4 regions of the Enterobacter cloacae subsp. cloacae ATCC 13047 genome follow, and region 2 is predicted to be linked to each of the others. Evidence: predicted binding sites of a transcription regulator. Region 2 holds the regulator's gene; each other region holds the start of a gene.
What was found. Region 2 encodes PurR, which represses purine synthesis genes. Its sites were predicted from a motif close to CANGCAAACGTTTGCNTG; they were not measured.

Region 1: purE (5-(carboxyamino)imidazole ribonucleotide mutase) is a predicted target of PurR. The motif match lies at 1,943-1,960, and genes of this name have one in related genera.
Region 3: galS (HTH-type transcriptional regulator GalS) is a predicted target of PurR. The motif match lies at 1,924-1,941, and genes of this name have one in related genera.
Region 4: ECL_RS13390 (amino acid aminotransferase) is a predicted target of PurR. The motif match lies at 2,153-2,170, and genes of this name have one in related genera.

Annotation. Positions count from the first base shown of each region.
Region 1 covers NC_014121.1:1,305,473-1,309,344, reverse strand. The annotation lists gene ppiB (peptidylprolyl isomerase B) at 50-544, shown strand; gene lpxH (UDP-2,3-diacylglucosamine diphosphatase) at 548-1,270, shown strand; gene ECL_RS06190 (YdgH/BhsA/McbA-like domain containing protein) at 1,410-1,619, shown strand; gene ECL_RS06185 (hypothetical protein) at 1,685-1,870, shown strand; gene purE (5-(carboxyamino)imidazole ribonucleotide mutase) at 2,031-2,540, shown strand; gene purK (5-(carboxyamino)imidazole ribonucleotide synthase) at 2,537-3,604, shown strand; gene mnmH (tRNA 2-selenouridine(34) synthase MnmH) at 3,700-3,872, shown strand, end outside.
Region 2 covers NC_014121.1:2,385,758-2,389,629, reverse strand. The annotation lists gene punC (purine nucleoside transporter PunC) at 1-259, opposite strand, end outside; gene punR (DNA-binding transcriptional activator PunR) at 375-1,286, shown strand; gene purR (HTH-type transcriptional repressor PurR) at 1,303-2,328, opposite strand; gene cydH (cytochrome bd-I oxidase subunit CydH) at 2,626-2,715, shown strand; gene ECL_RS11450 (MFS transporter) at 2,879-3,872, shown strand, end outside.
Region 3 covers NC_014121.1:3,538,940-3,542,811, forward strand. The annotation lists gene mglB (galactose/glucose ABC transporter substrate-binding protein MglB) at 1-497, opposite strand, end outside; gene galS (HTH-type transcriptional regulator GalS) at 793-1,815, opposite strand; gene yeiB (DUF418 domain-containing protein YeiB) at 1,971-3,128, opposite strand; gene folE (GTP cyclohydrolase I FolE) at 3,147-3,815, opposite strand.
Region 4 covers NC_014121.1:2,763,970-2,767,841, reverse strand. The annotation lists gene mepK (peptidoglycan L,D-endopeptidase MepK) at 1-173, shown strand, start outside; gene ECL_RS13395 (MBL fold metallo-hydrolase) at 194-841, shown strand; gene ECL_RS13390 (amino acid aminotransferase) at 899-2,089, opposite strand; gene ompF (porin OmpF) at 2,272-3,327, opposite strand.

The sequences.
Region 1 (3,872 bases), 1.1 Mb from region 2:
TGACCCGAACGCGGGTCGACGTACCACAATAACGGAACAGGATGCAAAAATGGTTACTTTCCACACTAATCATGGCGATATCGTAATCAAAACCTTTGATGACAAAGCGCCTGAAACAGTTAAAAACTTCCTGGACTATTGCCGCGAAGGTTTCTACAACAACACCATTTTCCACCGTGTGATCAACGGCTTTATGATCCAGGGCGGCGGTTTTGAACCGGGTATGAAGCAGAAAGAAACAAAAGAAGCGATCAAAAACGAAGCCAATAACGGCCTGAAAAACACCCGCGGCACGCTGGCGATGGCGCGTACTCAGGCACCTCACTCTGCCACCGCGCAGTTCTTCATCAACGTGGCTGACAACGACTTCCTGAACTTCTCCGGCGAAAGCCTGCAGGGTTGGGGCTACTGCGTATTCGCAGAAGTGGTTGAAGGCATGGACGTGGTCGACAAGATCAAAGCTGTTTCCACCGGCCGCAGCGGCATGCATCAGGACGTTCCAAAAGAAGACGTTGTGATTACCAGCGTGGCCGTCAGCGAGTAATTCGTGGCGACACTCTTTATTGCAGATTTGCACCTGCAAACAGAAGAACCGGCGATCACCGCCGGTTTTCTGCGTTTTTTAGCGGGTGAAGCCAGACACGCCGACGCGCTTTACATCCTTGGCGACCTGTTTGAAGCCTGGATCGGCGACGACGACCCCAACCCGCTGCACCGTGAAATGGCTGCCGCCATTCACGCGCTGGTCACCTCCGGCGTTCCCTGCTACTTCATTCACGGCAACCGCGATTTTCTGGTCGGCCCTCGCTACGCCCGCGAAAGCGGCATGACGCTGCTGCCAGAAGAACAGGTGCTTGACCTCTATGGTCGAAAAGTCCTGATCATGCACGGTGACACGCTCTGTACGGACGATACCGGCTATCAGGCGTTTCGCGCGAAGGTCCACACCCCGTGGATCCAAAAGGTGTTTCTTGCCCTGCCGCTGTTTATCCGGAACCGTATCGCCGCCAGAATGCGCGCGGGCAGTAAAGCCGCCAACAGCAGTAAGTCGATGACCATCATGGACGTCAACCCGCAGGCAGTGGTCAACATGATGGAGAAACACCACATCCAGTGGTTGATCCATGGTCATACCCACCGTCCCGACGTGCATACGTTGGTCGCCAACGGCGAACCGGCTCACCGTGTGGTACTGGGCGCGTGGCACAGCGAAGGATCGATGGTGAAAGTCACGCCTGAAGGTGTGGAACTGATCGCTTTCCCGTTTTAATCTCCCCGCAAAACTCATTCTATTTTTTTGAACGATATCGGCAAATTGTTTCGATTTTAATCAGCCCGTGGTCGGCCTATCATTTATCACATCAGGGCAACACGCCCTATCCCAAACAAAACACTTAAGGATTACGACCATGAAATCTATCAAAACTTTCGTTGCAGTTGCCGCTCTGTCTCTGATCTCTTTCGGTTCTTTCGCACAAAGCGTTAGCGCGACAGCCTCAACTCTGGATCGTGCAGAAGCGAAAATTGCCGCTCAGGCTGCTGAACAGGGCGCGTCTTACAAAATCACCAGCGCACAGTTCAATAACCGCGTGCACATGACTGCAGAACTGACTAAATAAGATCGCCGTTTGCCGTGCCGCCAGTAGATCCGCGACAGCGACAAGACGATGAGGAAGGAAAGAGAATGAAAAAAATCAGCATCGTAAGTGCCCTGCTGCTGGTCGCTGGACTGTCCACTGGCGCGATGGCAGCAGAGAATGGCTTCTGTGTACCGGAAGCCGGCTCGAATATCGACACCAGCATGGTGAATCATATTGATGTCAGCCACGCATTCGACAAAGAGAACCTGACCGCAGGGGATCTTCAGTAACCTCTCAAAACAGACCGCCTGAATGCGGTCTGTTTTGTTATTCCCGCGCACCACAACGGCTCGGTTTTTAACCGCGCAACCGTTTTCCTTGCCCGTATTACATGCTATTCTCTGTGCCCTCGAAAGCAGTGTGTTTCGCACCACAGGAGTTTTAAGACGCATGTCTTCCCGCAATAATCCGGCGCGTGTCGCCATCGTGATGGGGTCCAAAAGCGACTGGGCTACCATGCAGTTCGCCGCCGAAATCTTTGAAATCCTGAATGTTCCTCACCACGTTGAAGTGGTTTCCGCACACCGCACGCCGGATAAACTGTTCAGCTTTGCCGAAAGCGCGCAAGAGAACGGTTACGAGGTGATCATTGCTGGTGCGGGTGGCGCAGCACATCTGCCGGGCATGATTGCCGCCAAAACGCTGGTGCCGGTACTGGGTGTTCCGGTGCAGAGCGCCGCACTGAGCGGTGTCGACAGCCTTTACTCCATCGTGCAGATGCCGCGTGGCATTCCTGTGGGTACGCTGGCCATCGGCAAAGCGGGCGCGGCAAACGCGGCTCTGCTGGCGGCGCAGATCCTGGCGACGCACGATAAAGCCTTACATCAGCGTCTGGCGGACTGGCGTAAAGCCCAGACCGACGAAGTGCTGGACAACCCGGACCCGCGGGGTGCGGCATGAAGCAGGTTTGCGTCCTCGGTAACGGTCAGTTAGGCCGCATGCTGCGCCAGGCCGGTGAACCACTGGGTATTGCCGTCTGGCCGGTCGGTCTGGATGCCGAACCCGAAGCCGTGCCGTTCCACCAGAGCGTCATTACCGCTGAGATTGAACGCTGGCCGGAAACCGCGCTGACCCGTGAACTGGCGCGCCATAACGCTTTTGTGAACCGCGACGTGTTCCCAATCATTGCTGACCGTCTGACGCAAAAACAGCTGTTCGACAAGCTCGGACTGGCGACCGCGCCGTGGCAGTTGCTGTCTGATAAAAGCGAGTGGAACGATGTCTTCGCTATGCTGGGCGAACTGGCGATTGTAAAGCGTCGCGTCGGCGGTTATGACGGCCGCGGACAGTGGCGTTTGCGCGCGCACGAAACCGCCGAACTGCCGGAAGAGTGCTACGGAGAGTGCATCGTTGAGCAGGGCATCAACTTCAGCGGTGAAGTGTCGCTGGTTGGCGCTCGCGGCCACGACGGGCGTACCGTATTTTATCCTCTGACCCATAACCTGCATCAGGACGGGATCTTACGCACCAGCGTCGCCTTCCCGCAGGCCAATGCTGAACAGCAGGCCCAGGCGGAAGAGATGCTCTCGGCCATTATGCATGAACTGGGTTATGTGGGCGTGATGGCTATGGAGTGTTTTGTAACGCCGTCTGGTCTGCTGATCAACGAACTGGCACCGCGCGTTCACAACAGCGGTCACTGGACGCAAAACGGCGCATCAATCAGCCAGTTTGAGCTGCACCTGCGCGCCATTACTGACCTGCCGCTGCCGCAGCCGGTGGTTAACAGCCCTTCAGTGATGATCAACCTGATCGGTACCGATCTGAACTACGACTGGCTGAAGCTGCCGCTGGTGCACCTGCACTGGTACGACAAAGAGGTTCGTCCGGGGCGTAAAGTGGGTCACCTGAACCTGAACGACAGCGACGCAGGCCGCCTGAGCGCTACCCTGGAAGCGATGATCCCTCTCCTGCCGCCGGAATACGCAAGCGGGATTGTCTGGGCGCAATCAAAGCTCAAATAAGCGATAATTGCCGGGGAGTTGATCTTCCCCTTCCCCGGCCTCTCCTCACGCGCGTAAAATCCCCCTCCATTGCTGTTTTGATTTCTGGAAAAACCATGAACGATGGAACGGATTATCGCGCGATACTCGCGTCCGATACCCCTTTGATTGACGTTCGCGCGCCGATCGAATTTGCGCAGGGTGCGATGCCTGCGGCAATCAACCTGCCTTTGATGAACGACGACGAACGCGCCGCCGTGGGGACCTGCTACAAACGCCAGGGGCCCGA
Region 2 (3,872 bases):
CCAGACAGCCTGCGGCAAAAATGGCCAGGCCCAGCAACAACACCGGTTTACGCCCGAAGCGATCGGAGAGCGGGCCCCAGAGCAGCTGTGCGATGGCAAAACCGGCGAGGAACAAACTCAGGCTGGCGCTGATGGCCGCGGCTGGCGTTTGCAGATCTTCCTGCATCGCCGCAAACGCGGGCAGGTACATATCGGTGGCCAAAAAGCCCAGCACGCTCAAACCGCCGAGCCAGACTAAAAATCCATTCCTGGGTTGCATTGTTTTATTCTCCTTGAGGAGGCAGGTAGACACTGGCGCAGAGTGTAGGGAGTGCAAAGCGGGTTGTGAAACGCTAATATTTGGCGGTTGCATTCAAATTTTTTGCAGGCAGAAAATGTGGTCAGATTATTCTCTTGAAGTGGTGGATGCTGTCGCGCGTAACGGCAGCTTTAGCGGTGCGGCACAGGAGTTGCACCGCGTCCCTTCGGCTATCAGCTACACGGTGCGGCAGCTTGAAGAGTGGCTGGCGGTTCCGCTGTTCGAACGGCGGCATCGCGATGTGGAATTAACGCCTGCTGGCGCGTGGTTTTTGAAAGAAGGGCGTTCTGTTATCAAAAAAATGCAGATCACCCGCGAACAGTGCCAGCAGATCGCCAACGGCTGGCGCGGACATCTTTCCATCGCCGTGGACAATATCGTTAAGCCGGAGCGTACCCGGCAGATGATCGTGGATTTCTATCGCCATTTTTCAGACGTTGAACTTCGTGTCTCGCAGGAGGTATTCAACGGGGTCTGGGACGCGCTGGCGGACGGCAGGGCAGAGATGGCGATTGGCGCAACCCAGGCGATCCCCGTCGGGGGGCGCTATGCGTTTCGCGATATGGGCATGTTGAGCTGGAAATGTGTCGTGGCACACGATCATCCGCTGGCTGCCCTGGAGGGACCGCTGAGTGACGACACGCTGCGCAACTGGCCGTCGCTGGTGCTGGAGGATACCTCGCGCTCGTTGCCAAAACGTATTACCTGGCTTCTTGATAACCAGCGGCGGGTGGTAGCGCCGGACTGGGAATCCTCCGCGACCTGCCTCAGCGCCGGGCTGTGCGTCGCGATGGTTCCCGTCCATTTCGCTAAGCCGAGAATCGATACCGGTGAATGGGTCGAGCTGACGCTGGAGAATCCGTTCCCGGATGCGGCCTGCTGCCTGACGTGGCAACAAAATGATGTGTCGCCCGCCATGGCATGGCTACTGGATTATCTGGGAGACAGCGAAACGCTTAACCGGGAATGGCTACGGGAGCCAGCTTAGCTGGCTCCACACGAGATTAACGACGGTAGTCGCGGAATGGACCATCCGCAACGGAACGGCGCTCGATAAGGCGCGGGTGAACTTCAATGGACTGCGACTCTTCACGTTTGTTGACGATCCTGTCCATCAGCATATTGAAGGCCGTTTCACCGAGAGAATCCTTCGGCTGGTGGATGGTGGTCAGCGCAGGCGTAAAGAAGCGCGCGTTGCGCACGTTGTCATAGCCGATCACGGATATATCCTGCGGCACGCGCAGGCCCAGCTCATCGGCTGCACACAGGGCCCCCATCGCCATGATGTCCCCGCCGCAGAACACCGCCGTTGGACGATGCGGCTGAGAAACGATCTGCTGCATGGCGCGGTAGCCAGACTCCGGCTCAAAGTCGCCCTGCACGATCCAGTTTTCCGGCACGGTGATCAGCGCTTCTTCCATCGCCTTCATAAACCCGGCCAGACGGCCAGCACCGGTGTTGCGCTCGAGCGGCCCCGGGATCACGCCAATTTCACGGTGACCGCGTTCAATCAGATAGCGGCCCGCCATATAACCGCCTTCGAAGGCGTTATCGATGACGGAGTCGGTAAAGTCGGCGCGCGCTTCGCCCCAGTCCATCACCACCATCGGGATATGACGATACTCTTCCAGCATGGAAAGGACAGATTCCGGGTATTCGGAACACATCACCAGCAGGCCATCCACACGCTTTTGCGCCATCATCGACAGATAGGCGCGCTGTTTTTCAATATTGTTCCACGCGTTGCCGAGGATAAGGGTATAGCCTTTCTGGAAGCAGTTTTTCTCAACCGCTTCGATGATTTCGGCAAAATAGGCCGCTTCACTGCTGGTCGCCAGCAAACCAATGGATTTGGTGTGATTAACTTTAAGGCTACGCGCAACGGCACTCGGCGAGTAGTGCAGCTCTTTGATTGCCGCCCAGACGGCGTTGCGCGTCTCTTCCGCCACGAAGCGGGTTTTGTTAATTACATGTGATACGGTTGTAGTGGAAACGTTTGCGCGTTTTGCTACGTCTTTAATTGTTGCCATTAAATGTCACTCCAGACCATATCCTAAACTCCTGAAAACCTTGAAGGTAAACGTTTGCCTTCTCTCACCCTTATCACGCAATTTTGAATTGCGGCACGCCAGGAAAACGACACGGGACGTCAGGAGGGGGTCAATGGCCGGTACGCTAATAAATTTAGCGTGGAATTTTGTCCTATCTTGATGAAAAGGGGAAGAGCTAAAGTGGTTATCCGTTTAAATCCTGGAAGATTTTTGACGTAAATTGTGTAAAAATGAGCAAGCTCACTTTTCGTGGGGGGATTAAAAGGAGAAAAATTGATGAGTTCCGATCTGAAGTTTTCGCTGTTCACCACCGTTATTGTGCTGGCGCTGATTGTTGCTGCAGGTCTGACGGCTGCACTGCACTGATTTACGCGGAGGGGGCGTTCGCTCTCTCCCGCTTGCCCTCATTGTTACATCTCCGGCAAAAATCTTTTGCCAATTTGTTAACTTCTCATTTTTTGTGATTGATGTCATGCTTTCGGCTTCTTTGTTCTGTGTCAACACATGACACGGCATCCGGAGTTGACGCATGAAAATCAATTTTCCCCTGCTGGCCCTGGCGATTGGCGCTTTTGGGATTGGCACCACTGAATTTTCCCCTATGGGACTCTTACCGGTTATCGCCCGCGGTGTGGACGTCTCTATCCCTGCAGCCGGGATGTTAATCAGCGCCTATGCCATTGGTGTGATGGTAGGGGCACCGCTGATGACGCTGTTGCTTTCCCACCGAGCGCGCCGCAATGCGCTGATTTTCCTGATGGCTATCTTTACCCTTGGCAACGTGCTCTCCGCCATTTCGCCTGATTACACCACGCTGATGCTGTCACGTATCCTGACAAGCCTTAACCACGGCGCTTTCTTTGGGTTGGGGTCGGTGGTGGCGGCAAGCGTGGTGCCCAAACACAAGCAGGCGAGTGCCGTGGCAACCATGTTTATGGGCCTGACCATCGCCAACATTGGCGGCGTTCCTGCGGCCACCTGGCTGGGTGAGGTCATTGGCTGGCGTATGTCGTTCCTCGCAACCGCCGTACTGGGTGTTGTCGCGATGGTGGCGTTGTTCTTCTCTCTGCCGAAAGGCAGCGCTGGTGAGCGTCCTGAAGTTCGTAAAGAGCTGTCGGTACTGATGCGCCCGCAGGTGCTCTCGGCGCTGCTCACCACCGTGCTGGGTGCCGGGGCGATGTTTACCCTTTACACCTATATTTCGCCGGTGCTGCATGACATCACTCACGCGACGCCGATCTTTATCACCGCGATGCTGGTGCTGATTGGCGTGGGCTTCTCGATTGGTAACTATCTGGGTGGGAAATTTGCTGACCGCTCCGTAAGCGGAACGCTGAAGGGTTTTCTGACCCTGCTGATTGTCATCATGATTGCCATTCCCTGGCTGGCGCGTAATGAGTATGGCGCGGCCATTGCGATGGTCGTCTGGGGTGCGGCCACCTTTGCCGTGGTTCCGCCGCTGCAGATGCGCGTAATGCGCGTCGCGCATGAGGCGCCGGGTCTTTCATCGTCGGTGAATATTG
Region 3 (3,872 bases), 1.2 Mb from region 2:
AACTGGATCTGGCCGTCTTTGTTCAGATCCCAGTTCGGGTTGGCCGCCCAGTGTTTCGCGATCAGATCGCCCTGGATAATACCGGACTCTTTGGAGTCAGTACCGACGTAATACGCTTTGTCATAGCTGTCCAGCGCTTTACGGGAAGGTTCTTTGTTGAAGAAGACGATTGGCACGTTCTGGCCGCGCGCTTTCTCGATAACTGTGCCTGCAGCAGCCGGGTCAACCAGGTTGATTGCCAGTGCCTTCACGCCTTTTGCCAGCAGGACGTCAATCTGATCGTTCTGTTTGGACTGGTCGTTCTGGGAGTCATTCATCAGCAGCTGAACATCTGGCGCTGCTTTAGCATTTTTCTCGATCGCTTTACGCACAACAGACATGAAGTTGTCGTCGTATTTATAGATAGTCACACCAATACGGGTATCCGCAGCGTGCGCTGCTGCACCAAAAAGCATGCTTGCCATTACAGCAGACAGAGTCAACACCTTCTTATTCATGGTATCTCCGGTTTTTTTTATGCAGGGTAGTTCTTGTGAATAACGATCGGCGGGCAGGTGTTAATAAAACGTTACTGACAGCCGAAGTTCACTTATAAAATTTCTATCTTCCGTGTTCGGTAACGCTCCAGAAATGCGTTTTATTCGTTGTTTGCGGCACGTTGGCTATAGTGAAAGTGAATAATCACTGTTACATAGCGTTTCAGCCCCTAAAACGCTGACATCATAGTCAGCGCCTTGTTAAGATACTGTGAATTTACTCACAGATTGAAAACGGTTACATCAGCTGGCTTTATCAGTTAGTGATCGGAACCACAATTTGCCGGGCAGAGACCGAATGGCGGCGCACTAATGTCGGCATGAAACAGTGTGTTGCTCCCGTATCAAGCAGCCCTGCCGCGCCCTGTAACGCCAGCTCAGTCGCCAGTTTGGCCATCGAGACAATGGGATAGCGTACCGTTGTCAGCTGCGGGTCGGTGTAACGGGCAATGGGAATATCGTCAAAACCGATCAACGACAAATGCTGTGGCACCGCAATGCCGTTATCTTTTAACGCCGTCAGTGCTCCGGCAGCCATGCTGTCGTTGTAGGCAAACACCGCGGAGAGCTGCAGGTTACGGCCCAGCAGCTCGACCATCGCAGCCTCCCCTCCCTGCATGTCCGGGGTACCGGTGCCTACCCAGCTTTCAGCAGGCGCAATGCCGTGTTCTTTCAGAGCATTTTGCCAGCCTTCGCGACGCAGTTCGTCGTCCTCAATCGCGTGGCTGGAGGCCAGATAACCGATTCGCTGGTGCCCGTTATTAATCAGCATGCGCGTGGCCATCATGGCGCCACTCACGTTATCCAGCCCCACGCAACGGTGGGCATAGCCGGGCACAATCCGGTTGATGAGCACCATGCCGGGGATTTGCTCCATAAATCCGGCAAGTTCCTCATCACTCAGGGCTTTTGAATGCACAATCAGCGCGTTACAACGCTGGCGGATCAGCACTTCGATGGCATAGCGCTCTTTTACTGCTTCATGATAGCTGTTGCCGATCAGCACATACTTTTGGTGCTGCTGGGCGACAACGTCCACCGCTTTCACCAGCGCGCCAAAAAACGCATCCGACACGTCCATCACTACCACGCCAATGGTGTCACTGACCTGCGTAGCCAGCGCCTGCGCGTTAGCATTGGGGCGGTAACCCAGTTGGGTCACGGCTTTCATTACGGTTTCACGGGTTTCAGGGCTGACCAGCGCGCTGTTGTTCAGCACGCGAGAGACGGTGGCCACAGAAACGCCCGCCTGACGGGCGACGTCACGAATGGTGATCATATTCACCATCCTTAAAAGGATTGCAGCAACTCACAGACACCCCCTGTGTTTAGCAAGGTGGCTATTTTGGCAGCGAGAGAAAGGGGACTACGTGAAGAAGGTCACACTGATGAAAACGGTTACATCCATTTTGTTAATGATTGTGATCCAGATCGTTATCTGGATGTATTATTCAATGAAACACCTGACGCTTTTGCGGTTAACTGACGCCACCCCCACTCCAGGGGCCCCTGGCGGAAATACCGCAGCCAGATAACTGAAAACGCCAGGTTTATCGTCCAGACCGGAAGAACAAACGCCACCAGCGTAAGGCGGTCGAATTTCATAAACAGGCCGAATCGATAGAACAGCGTGGTGCAGATGAGGGTCTGCAGAATGTAATTGCTTAACGCCATGCGGCCAACGCAGGCCACGGCACTGACAATCCAGAGGCGGGAGAGCTGCGGCCAGAAGCCATAGATGAGCGCGGCGTAGCCGATGGTCTGGAACGGGGCACCGAGCTCGCGCGGAACCTGCAGCAGGAAAGCGCACCAGCGGTAATCCCAGTGTAGATGCCACTGCGCAATCACCGCCGGAAGATTGATCGCCACGCCCAGCAGCACCAGCAAGACGCCTGTGCGACGATAGTGGCGCAGGCTAAATTCCCCTTTCAGCCAGCCGGTGCGCATCAGGGATGCGCCCATCAGCATCATCCCCGCCAGCTGCCAGCCGTATTGCGCTCCCAGTGCCAGCAGGTTATCGCCCAGCATATCCGCGCGATTGCTTATCGCTTCCGCGCCGCCTTTTAGCTTCCAGAACTGCTCATACTGCAGGTTGGCGGCGTCCGGTATCCATGAGCGGCTTGTTGCGTCGCCGGCGATCATACCCAGCAACAGCAGCACGCCAAGCCCCATGACATAAAGCATCACGCCGGTGTTAAACAGGCTTTTGACGCTATGCGCATCACGGATGAGTCGCCAGCAAATCAGCCCGACTAATCCATAGGCGAGAAGAATATCACCGTCCCAGAAGAACAGGCCGTGAATAAAGCCAAGGAGCACCAGCAGGGTCAGACGTGACTGGATCCAGCGGGTGCCGCGTTTGAGCAGGAGTTGCAGACCGGCGCCAAACAGCAGCGCAAAGAGGGTGAGGAATTTCACCTGAGCAAAGAGATCGAGGATTGCCCACGTCCAGGCATCGCGACGGGTGATCTCGCCATACCAGGCGGGGTTGAGATAAGCGGCCTTCGGCAGACCGAAGGCGCTGATATTAAGCAGCAGGATACCGAGAATGGCGACGCCGCGAACAAAATCGAGCGTGACGTTTCGCTCCATGGTCCCTGCCCTGTCTGATTAGTTGTGGTGACGCACGGCGCGCAGGAACTCCTGGCGGGTGTTCTGGCTGGATTTAAACAGACCGCCCAGCGACGTGGTGGTGGTCGCACTGGTGGCATCACGTACACCGCGCGCCTTCACGCAGTAGTGAACCGCGTCAATGGAGACCGCGACGTTATTGGTGCCCAGCAGCGTTTGCAGCGCAGTCAGGATCTGCTGCGTCAGACGCTCCTGCACCTGTGGGCGTTGGGCAAAGAACTGCACGATACGGTTGATTTTGGACAGACCAATCACCGTATCTTTTGGAATGTAAGCCACGGTCGCTTTACCGTCGATGGTCACGAAGTGGTGCTCGCAGGTGCTGGTCAGCGTGATATCGCGCACCGTCACCATCTCATCCACCTTCATTTTGTTTTCAATGACGGTGATTTTCGGGAAGTTGGCGTAGTCCAGGCCGGAGAAAATTTCGTCGACATACATTTTTGCGATGCGATGCGGCGTTTCCATCAGACTGTCGTCGCTCAGATCGAGATTCAGCAGTTGCATGATCTCGGTCATGTGCCCGGCAATCAGACGTTTACGGGTTTCATTATCCACTTCCTGAACGGGTGGACGCAGTGGCGTTTCAAGACCGCGCGCAACCAGGGCTTCGTGGACAAGGGCCGCTTCTTTACTGAGTGATGACATTCTTTTCTCCTGCAGGTGTGGCGTCTTTTGCCCTCGTTGTGGCAAAAGTGTGCGCTC
Region 4 (3,872 bases), 380 kb from region 2:
GGGTAGCGAAAAAAAGCTATCACACCAGGGGACAGGCAATGGATTTCCATATTGAAGGCGTTTCGTTAGCCAATATTCGCAAAGCTGCGTTATCTATGCGCGCAGGTGGTGTAGGATATTACCCAAGTAGTAACTTTGTGCATATTGATACCGGTCCAGTTCGGCACTGGTAATAACGAAACACAGGAGCAGTATGAACTATCGTATTATTCCGGTTACGGCGTTCTCCCAGAATTGTTCATTGATCTGGTGTGAACAAACCAAACTGGCCGCGCTTGTCGATCCCGGCGGTGACGCTGAGAAGATCAAACAGGAAGTTGCAGAAAGCGGTGTGACGCTGATGCAGATTTTACTGACGCATGGTCACCTTGACCATGTCGGCGCAGCGGCGGAGCTGGCACAGCACTATGGAGTGCCGGTGATCGGTCCGGAAAAAGAAGATGAGTTCTGGCTGCAGGGTTTGCCAGCCCAAAGCCGCATGTTTGGCCTCGATGAGTGTCAGCCATTGACGCCCGATCGCTGGTTAAACGAAGGAGAGCGTGTGAACGTAGGGAATGTGACTTTACAGGTGTTGCATTGTCCTGGGCATACGCCAGGCCATATTGTCTTCTTTGATGACCAGTCCCGTCTGCTGATTTCCGGAGATGTGATTTTCAAAGGTGGCGTAGGGCGCAGCGATTTTCCGCGTGGCGACCACGGACAGCTGATCCAGTCGATTAAACAGAAGTTATTGCCACTGGGTGATGACGTGACGTTTATCCCTGGACACGGCCCGATGTCGACGCTGGGCTACGAGCGGGTGCATAACCCCTTCCTTCAGGATGAAATGCCTGTCTGGTAAATCCGGATAATAAAAAAAGCCTGCATCGTGCAGGCTTTTTTGTGGGCGCTAATTACATTACAGTACGGCGACAATCGCTTCGCACAGTGGCGCCATGTTGTCAGGGGTCATACCTGCAACGTTCACGCGGCCAGAGGCCACGGCGTACACGCCAAACTCTTCACGCAGACGCAGAACCTGTTCTTTGGTCAGGCCACTGAAAGAGAACATACCGTTCTGCTTAGTAATAAAGCTGAAATCACGGTCTGCACCTTTCTCTGCCAGGGTGTTCACAAACAGCAGGCGCATGCGCTGAATACGCTGACGCATATCGTTGAGCTCTTGTTCCCAAATCGCGCGGAGCGCATCGTTGCTCAGGATGGTGGCAACGACAGAGGCACCGTGTGCTGGTGGGTTAGAGTAGTTAGCGCGGATAACTGATTTCATCTGGCTGAACGCACGATCGGCAGTCTCTTCGTTTGCTGCGACCAGCGTGCAGGCACCAACACGCTCATTGTACAGGCCAAAGTTCTTGGAGTAGGAGCTAGCAACGATCAGCTCCTGATGGACGGCTGCGAAAGCGCGCAGACCTTCAGCATCTTCTTCCAGACCACGGGCGAAGCCCTGGTAAGCGAAGTCAAACAGCGGCAGCCAGCCTTTTTCGACAGACAGTTTCGCCAGCTGTTCCCACTGTTCAAGCGTCGGATCAATGCCGGTTGGGTTGTGGCAGCAGCCGTGGAACAGTACCACGTCGCCCGCCTGGGCTTCACTCAGGCTCGCCAGCAGACCGTCGAAGTCCAGAGCGTGATTTGCGGCGTCGTAGTAGGCATATTCGCGCACTTCCAGACCCGCAGAGTTAAAGACGCTCTTATGGTTCGGCCAACTTGGGTTGCTTACCCATACGCGCTTAACAGCGGTATTTTTTGCAAGGAAATCCGCCGCCACGCGCAGTGCGCCGGTACCGCCAGGCGTTTGTGCTGTGCGCGCGCGTTTGTCGCTCACAATTGTACTACCTTTACCGAACAGCAGCTCCTGCGTGCAACGACCAAACTCAGGGATACCATCAATACTGAGGTAGTTCTTGGTGGTTTCATTTTCCAGCAGATACTGCTCAGCTTTTTTTACGCTGGTCAGTACCGGGGTTTTGCCGGTTTCATCTTTATATACACCAATACCCAGGTTGATTTTGCCAGGGCGGTCGTCGGCACGAAACAGATCGGCCAGGCCCAGAATAGGGTCGGCAGGAGCGGCGGTAATGTTCTCAAACATGACGAAGTTCCATTGTGATTACAGAAGTGAAATCCGCTATCAGGTTAACGGTAGATTTACAAAATGCCAACCGTTTGCGACGAAAAGCGTGCGGCTTTTCAAAAGTCGCCATTATTTTCTGTCAGGCATAAAAAAAGGGCCGAAGCCCTGTTCATTAAGCATATAACAAAGTGGTGTACTGATTAGAACTGGTAAACCAGACCTACAGCAACGGTATCATCGTTGTTGATGCCCAGCTTGTTGTCGTCTTTCAGCTGGTTGATCTGGTAGTCAACATAGGTGGACATGTTTTTGTTGAAGTAGTAAGTCGCGCCGATGTCGATGTAGTTGATGTAGTCTTCGTCACCGATGCCTTCTACGTCTTTCGCTTTAGATTTGTAGTAAGCGATGGATGGACGCAGACCGAAGTCGAACTGATACTGAGCTACAACAGAGAAGTCCTGAGTTTTGTTAGCGAAACCATTGTCCAGACGAGCCGCGTTACGCATCTCACCGTACAGTGCTGCCAGGTAGATGTTATTCGCGTCATATTTCAGACCGGTTGCCCACTGCTCAGCTTTATCGCCTTTACCCCATTGCAGATTCTGCTGGGCATTGGTGCGGTCAGCCGCGCCGTAAGCACCGACCATACCGAAGCCATCGAAATCATAGCTCAGAGAGGTTGCCCAGCCGTCACCGTTGGAACGCAACGCATCGGTACGCTCATTTTTGCCCAGGTACTGAACGCCAAAGTTCAGACCATCAACCAGGCCGAAGAAGCCGCTGTTACGGTAAGTCGCCAGACCACCGGTACGACCAGAGAAGAAGTTATCGCTCACGCCGGTGTCACCACCGAACTCAGGCAGCATATCGGTGATACCGATTGCATCATAAACCAGGCCATAGTTACGACCGTAGTCGAAGGAACCTGCGTCACCGAATTTCAGGCCTGCGAATGCCAGACGGGTTTTGTTACCTGACTGAGCATCAGCGCCTTCAGAGTTGTTACCCTGGAAGTTATATTCCCACTGACCATAGCCGGTCAGCTGGTCGTTGATTTTGGTTTCGCCTTTGAAGCCCAGACGAGCATAAGTTTTGTCGCCATCGTTGCCGTCATTATCAGAGAAGTAATGCAGGCCAACTGCTTTCCCGTACAGATCCAGTTTGTTGCCGTCTTTGTTATAGATTTCTGCAGCGTTAGCTGCACCGGCTACCAGCAGGGCAGGGACTACCACTGCCAGAATATTGCGCTTCATCATTATTTATTACCCTCATTGGTTTTTTTATGACACTCGCCACTGCCGCCAATAAATTCCGTCAATAAATATTTCCGGAACTATTGATGAGAGTTTGGTGTCTTTATGTATCTGTCAGGCATCTTTCCATTCATAGAAGCGTTTCGCTAGCCTGAAAGTGCTACAGTTTTCAAGATTGAGTAACAAAAAGAAATTATATGTAACTAAATGTGTATTTTTCGGAACTTTGTGAACCATCTCAAATTTCAGAAAGACCTGGCGAATTAAACAGCAAGTGGATTCCTATATATATGAATTCCTTATAATTAATTTAGATAAAGGCAATTCGTATACCCGCATCTTCAACGACTCATTTTTTCTTATGACCCAGAAAGGACTTCTGGATGGCTGTGATTTTGGTTGAAATTTGTGCTATTGCTTGAGGATTAAATAATCGCAATAAGAATAGGGTTTATTTTTTGTTCGTAGATATTTCGTGGAAACAAAACGTAACAACTAGTGGTTGTGACGGGGTCAAAGTTGAAAGGTGCTTACTTTACGCTGACGAA